Regions from separate parts of the Aquamicrobium lusatiense genome, predicted to be linked through region 1. Evidence: riboswitches for the same ligand, from Rfam matches in the RefSeq annotation. Region 1 holds a riboswitch; the other holds the start of a gene.
What was found. A riboswitch is a leader RNA that binds a small molecule or an ion and turns the genes downstream of it on or off. The one in region 1 is predicted to bind cobalamin.

Region 1 (5,843 bases):
CTGTTTCCGCGCTTTGCAGGCACAGCGGATCGGTTTCGTCAGCCGGAGCGCGGCCATAGATGTGCAAGCCGTCCTTGATGGCGAAATCCTTGAGGTCGCACAGCCAGGCATCGATGCGGCGCAGCGCCTCGTCGGGCGCGTCGGTGGTTGTCACGCCGGCCTCGACGGCGAGCCCGGTCTCTGAGGCCGTTTCCACGATCAGCTTCGCCAGTCGGTCGCGGCGGCGGCGGTCGAGCCCGTCGGCCTGCGCATATTCGTCTACCAGCTGTTCAAGCTTCTGCTGATGCTCGTCCAGTCCGGCGCTGGCGAGCGGCGGCGGCAGATGGCCGAGCGTGACGGCTGAAATGCGCCGCTTGGCCTGCGCCGCCTCGCCGGGATTGGAAACGATGAATGGATAGACGACCGGCAGCGGGCCGGTGACGATTTCGGGGAAACAGGTTTCGCTAAGCGCCACCGTCTTGCCCGGCAGCCATTCCAGCGTGCCATGCGCGCCGACATGGACGATGGCATGGGCATCGAGCCCCTTCTGCATCCACAGCCCGAAGGCGACCAGTTCATGGCGTGGGGGCAGGGTGGGGTCGTGGTAGTCGGCCCGGCGGTCCTCGGAGCGGCCGCGATCCGGGGCGAGGGCTACCGTGACGTTGCCGAAACTGGCGGCCCGGAAGGTAAAGCTGGGTTCGGCGGGTTCGCCCCATGCGTCGAGGACGGCCTCGCGTGCTTCAGCGGGCAGGTGGGCGAAGTGCGTCCTGTAATGCTCGGCGGCAATGCCGTGGTCGCCACCGTCGAGCATATCGAGCAGGGCGCGCGGCGATTGCGGAATCCGGTCAACGGCATAGCCGGCATGCTTCAGGTCATGCAGCATGGCGAGCACGCTGTTCGGCACATCGAGACCCACCGCATATCCGGTGCGGCCGGGCGCGCTCGGATAATCCGGGATGAGGATGACGACGCGCCGTTCGGCTGGCGGCGCGGCGCGCAGCCGCAGGAAAGCGGAAAGCCGCCGCGCCACCTGCGCTACGCGGTCGGGCACCGGCTGGTTTACGTTGGCGCACAGGCCGAGTGCGGCATCGACATCCGCCTCCGCCTTGAAGGAGATCGCGCCCGCCATGATGCGCCCGTCGAGTTCCGGCAGCACGGCGTGCATGGCGAGGTCGGCGGGCGTAAGGCCGCGCTGGCCGCTTTGCCAAGCCTCGCGTTTCGTCGTGGCGACGATCACCTGAAACACCGGAATGCCGGTGCGGTCGAACAGGGTTTCCGCACCCGGCTCGGCGCCTGAGGCAAAAGCCGTGGCGGTAACTATGGCCGTCGGTTGCAGAGCTGCGATTGCCTGCTCGACGAAGCCGAGAGAGGCTGCGTCTTTCAGGCTGGAGACGAAGATTGGCACCGCCGCGATGCCGGTAAGGCGCAGTTCGGCGGTCAGCGCATCGATGGGGGCGACGTCGTTCGCCAGCAGCATGGAGCGGTAGAAGAGGATCGGCACGGCGGGTGCGGCGCTCTCGTCCGCGATCTGCGGTGTCTCGACCACGCCCGATCCGGGCTCATAATAGCCGGCTCTCGGCACGGGTTCCGGAGCAGGGGCCTCGGCCTCATGGCCGGCAAGGTTTGCGAGACGCCGCACCAGCGCCTGCATGTTGGCCGGGCCGCCCTCGCGGAAATAGCCCAGCAACAGGGAAAGTTCCTCGCGCGGCAGGGTGGAAGCCTGCGCCAGCCGCTCGTCCTCGTCGCGGCATTCGCCGGGCAGCAGTGCCAGCCTGATGCCTTTGGCGCGGGCGATGGCGGCAAGCTGGTCGCAGCCGTAGCGCCACCAGTCATAGCCGCCCAGAAGCCGCACCAGAATGACCTTTGCGTGGCTGGCGACGCTGTCCACCCACAGATCGACGGACATGGGATGGCGCAGGTCGCGCAGCGCGGCCAGCCGCATGGAGGGCAGGCGATCCGCCTCCGCCTTCCACGCGGATGCAAGCGCCGCCAGATCGCTGTCGGTGAAGGACAGCGCCACCACCTCGCCCGGCGTCTGGCGCAGGTCGACCGGCTCGATAACGTCATCGAGCGAGGCGGAGGTGGTGGTCAGGATATGCATGGTTCAATCCTGATGAGCGGCGCGCCTGCCGTGTTCAGCCCGCCAGTATCTTTTCGATCGCCGGCTGGTCGAGACCTTTCAGGCCAATCACCACCAGCCGCGAACGGCGCTCGTCCTGCGCCGTCCAGGCGCGATCATAATAATGATTGACGCGCGGACCAACAGCCTGAACCAGAAGGCGCATCGGCTTGCCCGCCACGTCCACGAAACCTTTGACGCGCAGCACGTCCTGCTGCTCGGCTGCAGCGGCGATGCGGTGGGCGAGGTCCTCGGGATCGGTGACGGAAGCGATGTCGACGATAAAGGTGTCGAAATCGTCGTGCTCGTGATCGCCGACGCCATCATGATGCGACTTGCGGTTTTCGATGTCGTCCTCGACGGCGAGGCCGAGGCCGAGCAGGATCGAGGGATCGACCTTGCCGTGCTCGGACGGAACCACCTTCACCGCCGGTCCGATATGGGCATCGACGATCCTGCGGGCGCGATCCGCACCAGCTTCATCGAGCAGGTCGTTCTTGGAGAGGATGATGAGGTCGGCGCAGGCCACCTGATCCTCGAAGACTTCTTCGATCGGGTCGTCATGGTCGAGCGACTCGTCCTCTGCGCGCTGGGCGGCAAGCGCGTCCATGTCGGAGGCGACCTTGCCCTCGGCAAGGGCCGGACCATCGACCACGGCAATGACGCCGTCCACGGTGACGCGGCTTTTCACCGTCGGCCACTGGAAGGCCTGCACCAGCGGCTTCGGCAAAGCGAGGCCAGAGGTCTCGATCAGGATGTGATCGACCTTCGGCGTGCGCGACAGGATCTGGTCGAGCGCCGGCACGAAATCGTCGGCAACCGTGCAGCAGATACAGCCATTGGCCAGTTCGACGATGTTTTCCTCGGGACAGGTGTCGATGCCGCAGCCTTTCAGGATTTCGCCATCGACGCCGACATCGCCGAACTCGTTGACGATGAGGGCGAGGCGCTTGCCTGCGGATTGTTCGAGCAGGTTGCGGATCAGCGTGGTCTTGCCGGCGCCGAGGAAGCCGGTGACGACGGTGCAGGGCACGCGGGTGGCGTTTGTGGTCATGATTGGTCCTTCAGAAGGGTCAGGGGAGGAATGCGCGCGACAAGGCCGCGCTTGAGTGAGTCGGGGCGGCCGCGCCACGGAATTTTTCCGTCTTCGGCGTTGGCCAGCTGACACGCGCCGGTCACCAGATCGGCGCCGCTGTCCTCGGCGAGGTCGCCGAAGACGTAGCTCCATGCGCCATCGTGCAGGATGGAGGCGCTGAGGCGGCGCTTGCAGTTGCCGAGGCATTCCACCGTGCGCACCTCGACCGGCTGGCCGGCGGCGGCACGGCGCGCGTCCTCGGCCAGCTTCTCACCGGCGCGCGGATGCGCATCCGAGCCGCTGGCGTCGCGGCAGGAAATGCAGACGATGATCGTGGTGCCGCTGGTCCGGTTGCCGGACTGGCCGGTTTCGCAGGCGGCGGGATTGCTGTCCAAAATACGCTCCTTGCCCGGGAAACCCGCCAGGCTTGCGGCTTTTCTCGTACAGACGGCAGGTCTCCTGGCTTGCGGGTCATCGCCCTGATGCCGCCTTCCCGGGGATCACCCAGTGGCTGCCGGCAAGGACTCGTCGCTTACAGTTGCGGGCACAGCCGCGGAGTCGGGAAAAATCCCTCACCGCGTTCCCTCTTAGCTCCCCTTCTTTGAAAGAGGAGACCGTCGCGGGGATTTAGGCTCGGGCGGGTCGCACTGTCAACGCGCGGCGATGGCGACCAGCGCAGGTCCGAGGCTGCCAGCCGGGGTGATTTCCATGCGGTCGAGCTGCAGCCACTGGCGCATCTGGTCCAGCTCTTCGCAAAGTGCGGCGGCGGTTTCAGGCGGCGCGTCAGGTTCGGCATAGGCGGCATGGACGCGCAGAGTGCCGGCGGGGCGGTCCGCCTTCAGGTCCACGCGCGCCACGATCCGGTCGCCAAGCAGGAACGGCAGGACGTAGTAGCCATATTGCCGCTTTTCGGCCGGCGTGTAGATCTCGATGCGGTAGCGGAAGCCGAACAGGCTTTCGGTGCGGTCGCGTTCGAACACCAGCGGGTCGAAGGGGGCGAGCAGGGTGCGGGCCTCGATCCTGCGCGGCAGGCGCGCGTCGCGATGCAGATAGGCTTGCTTGCCCCATCCTTTGACGGTGACGGGAATCAATTCCCCTTCCTCGACAAGATCTGCGATGAGCGGAGCGGTCTCCGTCGCGGCAAGTCGAAAGTAATCGCGCAGGCAGGCGGCGGTGGCGATGCCGTGGGCGCGCGCGGATATGCGCAGCAATTCGCGCTGGGCATCTGCCGCAGAGAGAACCGGCAGGTCGAGGACCGCCCGGGGCAGGACGCGTTCCGGCAGATCGTAAACCCGCTCAAACCCGCGCCTGTGGGCGGTGGTGATTCTTCCTGCCCAGAACAGCCATTCGAAGGCCATCTTTGCTTCGCTCCAGCCCCACCAGCCGCCGGAGCCCTTGTGGCCGTCCATGTCGGAGGCTGCGAGGGGCCCGCGCGTTTCAACTTCGCGAAATATCTCCGCGATGAAATCCGCCCGCTCGCGGCCGAACCTGGCCAGTCCGCGATACATCTCCTCGCCGCGCTCCGCCCTTTCCATGCGCCATCGCAGCAGCGGATAGGTCTCCAGCGGCAGCAGCGAAGCCTCATGCGCCCAGTACTCGAAAAGCTGGCGCTTCGCTCCCGGACGGGCCGCGTCGTCGAGCAGCGAAAGCGGGTAGGGGCCAAGCCGCGAATAGAGCGGCATATAGTGCGCCCGCACCACGGCGCTGACCGAGTCGATCTGGAAAAGCGCGGTGCGTGAAACGACACGGGAGACGTGCCGGCGGTCGGGTGCAATTTTTGCGCGAGGCGCGCCGAAGCCCTGCGCGGCCAGCGCAATGCGTCGTGCAAGGGCAGGGGAAATGGTTTCCTTCATATGATCCAAGCCTATCTGGAGTCATGGTTTACAGCAGCCCGATTCCTGCACGCTACCAGCTAAACCCCGGGAATACTGTCAGGACTAAAAGTGGAGTAAAAAGTGAAGGAAATCAAAGATGATCAGTTTTGTCGCAGATAGTGTGCAGTGCAGCGTTTTGAACAAGGTTTGACTTGCTTCGGCCATCCGCCTGCGCTAACCCTCGCCGCGTTGCAGCATGGGGCCGAAGAGGTTCCAGGGCAAATCTGTCACGCTTCCGTAACAGGGCCGGCTGCGCTAGTCTCAGGCGGATCCGCCGCCAACGGAAAGTTGCAGCATGAACGAGTTGCTAAGTTCGTATCTGCCGATCGTCATCTTTATCGGCGTGGCACTGGTGATCGCACTGGCGCTGATCGTGGCCCCCTTCCTGGTGGCCTATCGCGACCCCGATCCTGAAAAGCTGTCGGCCTATGAGTGCGGTTTCAACTCGTTCGACGATGCGCGCATGAAGTTCGACATCCGCTTCTATCTGGTGTCGATCCTGTTCATCATCTTCGATCTGGAGGTCGCGTTCCTGTTCCCGTGGGCGGTTTCGTTCGGCGATATCGGCATGCTCGGATTCTGGTCGATGATGGTGTTCCTTGGCGTTCTCACCATCGGCTTCATATATGAGTGGAAGAAAGGGGCGCTGGAATGGGATTGATCAGCGATTCCGGCACGCTTGTCGCGCCGCAGCCTAAGGGTATCCTCGATCCGCGTACCGGAAAGCCGGTCGGTTCGGATGATCCTTTCTTCATCGGCATCAACGACGAGCTGGCCGACAAGGGCTTTCTCGTCA
Region 2 (5,843 bases), on a different contig from region 1:
AGAAGTCGAGCGCGGTGACGTCGTGGCCGAGATCGTGGATGAGCCGCGTCACCTCGCCCGTGCCGCAGGCAAGCTCCAGCACGCGCAGCGCCTTCTCACCCAGCGTGTCGCGTATCGGCTTTTGCCACGCACGCGCCTCCGGTCCCGGCGCGATGAAATGGCCGAAGGCGAGGTCGAAGGTCTGCGCGCGCTTCGACCAGTAGGAGCGGATTTCTTCCTTCAGGTCGAAATTGTCGCCGTGGGGCGACGGCGCGGTCATTTTCCGTATCCGTTGCGTTCCAGGATTTCGACAAAACGCTTCTTCGCGCGCTCAGGCACGTCGGCGGCCGGGAACGCGGCCGGCAGATCGGAATCGCCGACGCGGATGACCATCACCATGCCCATGCCGTAATGCGGCGAGCATTTGATGCCGTAGAAGCCCTTCTCGTCCAGCTTGACCTCGATCTCCTCGTTGATCTTGCCGAGAAAGCCCTCATGCCCTTCCGGCACCATGCCCTCGACCGTCGCGGCATTGTGGCCGCTGGTGGTCTTTATGAATTTCACCGTGTCGCCGGGAGCAATCTGCAGAAAATCAGGCTCATAGACCATCGGGCCGGATGCGTTGCGGTTGAGCATTTTCACCTCGTGCATTTCGGCGAAAGCCGGTGCGGAGATGACGAGCGAGGCAAGCATCAGGGCGGAAACGAGACGCATATGGAATACCTTTCAGCGGAGATGGTCGAGGCGGAAAATGCGGGCGCCGTCGGCAGGATCGACGACGATGCTGGCGCGCACGCCGAATACCTCGGCGATGCGGTCGACGCTCAGAACCTCCTGCGGTGGCCCCAGCGCCACCAGCCGCCCGCCAGCCATGACGCCGACGCGGTCGCAGGCCAGCGCCTGATTGAGATCGTGCAGCGCGATGATCGATGTCACCGGCAGGGCGGCCACAAGGTCCAGCATGGAAAGCTGGTGGCGCACGTCGAGATGATTGGTGGGCTCGTCGAGCAGCAGGATGCGCGGGCGCTGGGCAAGGGCGCGCGCCAGATGCACGCGCTGCTTCTCGCCGCCGGAAAGCGTGGCCCAGAAGCGGCTTTCAAATCCGTGCAGATCCGCATCGGCCAGTGCCCCGGCAACGATACGGTCGTCCTCGTCCGACCACGGTTGCAGGGGCGTCAGCCAGGGCGTGCGGCCAATCTCCACCGCATCGCGCACGGTGATCGCCTCGCCGGTATCCGCCTGCTGTTCGAGATAGGCGATCTTTTGGGCCGCGAGCCGGCGCGGCAGACCGGAAAGCGGCTGCCCTTCCACGGCGACTTTGCCCGTTGTCGGCTTCAGAATTCCGGCAAGCAGGCGCAGCAGGGTCGATTTGCCCGAACCGTTGGGACCGACCAGTCCAAACGTCTCGCCCTCGCGCACGGAAAGATCCACGCCCTGCACGATCCGGAGACGGCGCACGCTCCAGCCGAGATTGCTTGCTTCAAGGATCATGGCCGGCGGCGTCCCCTGAGCAGGATCAGGGCGAAGGCCGGCGCGCCGACCAAAGCCGTGATGACGCCGATCGGCAGCACCTGACCGGGGATCATGGTGCGCGAAAGCACGTCAGCCGCGATGAGGAAGGCTGCGCCCGTCAGTGCCGTCGCCGGCACCAGGCGCCCATGGCGTACGCCGACGACGAAACGCGCGGCATGCGGGATGACCAGCCCGACGAAGCCGATGGAGCCGACGATGGAAACCATGACGGCAGTGACCAGCGCGGTCAACCCGATCAGCACGACCTGCACCCTGCGCACGGCAATGCCCAGCGAGGCTGCGGAGTCGGCGCCGAAGGCGAAGGCATCGAGCGCGCGCGCATGCCAGACGCAGGCAATCAGCCCGGTCAGGGCGATGGGTACGGCCAGCGTTACATCCGGCCAGCGCACGCCGCTCAGATTGCCGAGCAGCCAGAACATGATGCCGCGCGCCTGTTCGGCATTGGCCGATTTGGTGATGATGAAGGAGGTCAGTGCGTTGAAGAGTTGCGAGCCGGCGATGCCCGCCAGAATGATCTGTCCTGTGCCGCGCGTGGAAACGCCGCCGCCCGCCGCCCGTGCCAGCAGGGCGACCAGCAGGAAGGCGGTGACCGCACCGGCGAAGGCGCCGAGCGACATGGATACCGCCCCGCCGCCGATGCCGGCAATCGTCACCGTCACCGCACCCGTCGAGGCACCGGCGGAGATGCCGAGCAGATAGGGGTCGGCCAGCGCATTGCGCAGCAGCGATTGCAGCACGAGGCCGGACAGCGCCAGCCCCGCGCCACAGGATGCGGCCACCAGCGCACGCGGAAGGCGATAGTTCCAGATGATGCCCATGTCGATCGGATCGAGCGGATAGGCAGCACCCAGAACCTTGTTGGCCAGCGTCTGCACCACGATGGAGAGCGGAATGGGCGTCTCCCCGATGCAGGTGCCGGCAAAGACCGTCGCCGCCATGGCGACGAGCCCCGCAGGCCAGCGCCACCACAGGCGCGCTACGGAAGGCCGGCCTGCGGTGGTAATGGTCACCTGGCGATGCCCTTTTCGACCAGCGCGTCCGCCAGCACCTCGATGCCGGAAACCGTGCGCATGGTGGCGTCCATGGCATGGGCGTCCATCACCACGATGCGGTTGTTCTTCACCGCATCCATCTGGCTGGCAACCGGATCGCTCTTCAGGAATTCGAGCTTCTTCTCGAAGTCGTCGGCAGGGAAGCGGCGGCGATCCATTTTTGCGATCACGATCAGCGTCGGGTTGGCCTTGGCGATGGTTTCCCAGCCCACGACCGGCCATTCCTCATCCGATTCCACGATGTTGCGGATGCCGAGCTTGTCCAGCATGTAGGCCGGACCGCCCTTGCGACCGGCGACATAGGGATCGATGTTCATGTCGGCGCTGGAGAACCAGAACACGGCCGACACGTCCTTGAGATCGAGTGCTTTTGCGCGCTCGACCGCATCCTGCTCGCGCTTGACCAGATCGGCGACGACTTCCTCGCCCTTGTCCTGCACGTCGAAGATTTCGGCAAGCTCGCGCACGCCCTGATGGATGGTTTCGGTCGAGAAGGCGGCGGTGCGGGTGCCGTCGACGCCGACCGAGTTGTCCTTGGCCACGCAATCGGCAGGCATCACATAGGTCGGGATGCCGACCTCGTGGAACTGCTCGCGGGTGGCGACGATGCCCTCCGGCCCGACATGCCAGATGAACTGGACGGCAACGACGCCGGGCTTCTTCGCCACGACGCTTTCGAAGCTCGGGTCGTTGTCGGCAAGGCGCTCGACCTTGTCGTTGATCGCCTTGTGCTCGGGCAGAACGTCGGTGAACCAGACGGAGGTGCCGGTCACCTTGTCGCCCAGGCCAAGGGCATAGAGCGCCTCGGTGGCGGCCTGTCCGACGGTTACGCTCGTGGCTGGAGCCTTGTCGAAGGTGATCGTCTCACCGCAGTTTTCCAGCGTGAGCGGGTATCTGGTGGGTTCAGCGGACGCATGGGCCGTGAGCAGCGCAAGGCTGGCGGCGGCAAGTGCCAGACGCGGGAAGGTCATGACGCGAAGTTCTCCGATCGGTTTGCGGCAGGGACCGAAGGCTTCGGGTCGGGACGGCAATGGAAAGCCGCGCATCGCCACGGATGCGCAATAGAGCCCGTACAGGCAGGGACGGCTTCATCGACAACCTCTCCCGGGCACCCCGCCCGGCACATTCAGTTCCAGTTGTCGGCAGGTCTCCTGACTGACGGGTCACCGTCCCTTCCCCACCTTCCCGGGCCGAAGCCCAGTGGCATTTCGGGGAGAGGACTCAACCGCCTACAGTTGCGGGGGCAGTTTCGTTTCGCAGGCCTTTTTGAAGCCTACGGCGAATTCCCTCTTCGTTCCTTGCGGAAACCGACACCTGCTCGTATCGCATGTGCGTCAGGCTTTTCAAGCTATTCGTCGCGCCTTCCCCAGAGCCTTTTGCGGCCCCTGTCGGGGGAAGATCACAGCTTGCAAGCCCGCTCCTGCCTTGACCCATGATGAGGCTGAAAGAGCTGCCGGATGCAGTTGTTGCAGGGAGAGAGGCTCTGACGCTCGCCGGCCTGTGCGAGCACCCTGCCGATCTTGCCGTGGGTGGCACGTCCGGCACGGAGACGCCCGATTTGGGCGCCTCCCGCTGCGGTAAAGCCCTTCAGGTGCTGTTTCGTGATCTGCTGATCTCAGAACCTGTAGTTCAGCCCGACCTTGATCATGTGGAAATCGAGAGCGTTTGAGGCATTGCGGCCGTTCACGGTGCTCGAACTGCCCGGATGGTTGGTGGTCGTCGTCTCATAGATGGGCTTTTCATAGGGCGTGCAGAAGCTCGGATCCATGTCGCACAGCCATGCCATGCTGGGGTCCTGCGAAGGGTCGACCGTTTCATATCCGACGACGGTGGTCGTCGAGGTAGTATAATCCTTGCCTGTGCCGGCACGGGCATTTCTGAACCTGAAATCTTTCTTGCCGAAGCGGCTGTAGGTATAGTCGGCCTTGATCGACCAGTTGTCGTTCAGCGCATATTCGAGACCGCCGCCGATGGTAAAGCCGGCGCGTGTGGCGGCGGCCTTCTCGACGGAGAAAACGGTCGTTTGCGTACCGTTGGGGAGGGTTTCATCGGCCTGGTCGGAAATGTACTGGTCGCGCCACTGTGTTTCGCGGGCGAGCGCCAGTCCACCCGAGGCATAGGCCATGAAGCGGTTGCTGAAAGCGTAGCCGATCTTCGGGCGCAGGCTGGCCATCCAGTCGATGTCGTAGCTCGTATAGGCATCGGCATGGCCCTTGGCCGCCAGAACGGGATCGGTGGACAGAACCTTCTTCGATCCGGTGATGTTGTAGGTCTTGCTCCAGTCTCCCTCCAGACCGAACACAACCCCGTTGTCGAGCTGCCAGTTGTAGCCGGCCTGTACGCCGAACATGGCGCCGTTGAGCTTGAGATCCGCCGATTCCCGGGCAGCGATGGTGCTGTCGGAACCGTCGAGCGTCGTCGTGGAGCCCCATGTGCGGCCGAAGGCGCCGCCGGCATGCACGCCGGCATAGAGCCCGCTCCAGTCGATGGCCGCAGCTTCGCCACCGCGCGCCGCGCCGTGGCCGCCCGACAACCCGGCGAGCGGATTGCTGAACGGCTGGAAACTCTGCTCGCCACCGAAGGATCCCGTCAGGCTCGCATAGAAAGTCCGGCCCGGTCCCGGCTGCGTAACAAGGCCAAGCGGATCGACATAGAAGCGGTCGAACAGGTTCTCCACGCGCACCGCAGCGGTCAGGTCCTCGGTGATCCTGTATTCGGCGAAGACATCGACAAGCGTGTAGGGCTTCCAGTCGACAAGGGAGATGAACTCGCTGGCGCCCTGCGCGGTCACGTCGCCATGGCCGATGGCGCGGGGGCCGACATGGGAAATGCGCCCGCCAACCGTAAGCTGATCTTCGAGCAGCTTCTGCGACAGCGTCAGGTCGATCGTATATTCCGGCTGCACATGGTTGGTGGCATAGTCGCCGTAGAGCGATTTGTTCTCGCAGGTGCCGGCGGTGCGGCAATACTCGACGTTGAGGAAGTAGTTGGCCGAGAGATCGGCCGTGAAACCGCCGATCTCGTAGCGGCCGGAAAGCTCGATGCCGGAGAACTTCGCCCGGTCGATGTTCTCGATGTTCAGCGTCAGCGGCCCCGAGCCGTTACGGACCGACCGTGCGATATAGTCCTTCACACCCCAGTTGAAGTAGCCGAGCTTGAGCATGCCCCGGTCTTCGCCGGTCAGCAGACCGTCACGGGTCAGGTTGGTGCCGACTTCCCAGTTGCTGGAGCGCTCCGGCTTCACATCGGCGTTGGCGACCACGCTGTTGAAGGCCGAGA

Region 2: it holds a riboswitch for cobalamin, as region 1 does, so the genes downstream of both, HNR59_RS20160 (ABC transporter substrate-binding protein) here and HNR59_RS13275 (DUF1636 family protein) in region 1, are expected to answer to the same signal.

Annotation. Positions count from the first base shown of each region.
Region 1 covers NZ_JACHEU010000001.1:2,767,218-2,773,060, reverse strand. The annotation lists gene cobN (cobaltochelatase subunit CobN) at 1-2,080, opposite strand, end outside; gene cobW (cobalamin biosynthesis protein CobW) at 2,115-3,152, opposite strand; gene HNR59_RS13275 (DUF1636 family protein) at 3,149-3,568, opposite strand; cobalamin riboswitch at 3,606-3,807, opposite strand; gene HNR59_RS13270 (winged helix-turn-helix domain-containing protein) at 3,824-5,026, opposite strand; gene HNR59_RS13265 (NADH-quinone oxidoreductase subunit A) at 5,343-5,708, shown strand; gene HNR59_RS13260 (NuoB/complex I 20 kDa subunit family protein) at 5,699-5,843, shown strand, end outside.
Region 2 covers NZ_JACHEU010000008.1:39,141-44,983, forward strand. The annotation lists gene HNR59_RS20140 (class I SAM-dependent methyltransferase) at 1-259, opposite strand, end outside; gene HNR59_RS20145 (pseudoazurin) at 256-693, opposite strand; gene HNR59_RS20150 (ABC transporter ATP-binding protein) at 706-1,470, opposite strand; gene HNR59_RS20155 (FecCD family ABC transporter permease) at 1,467-2,450, opposite strand; gene HNR59_RS20160 (ABC transporter substrate-binding protein) at 2,519-3,535, opposite strand; cobalamin riboswitch at 3,689-3,891, opposite strand; gene HNR59_RS20165 (TonB-dependent receptor domain-containing protein) at 4,180-5,843, opposite strand, start outside.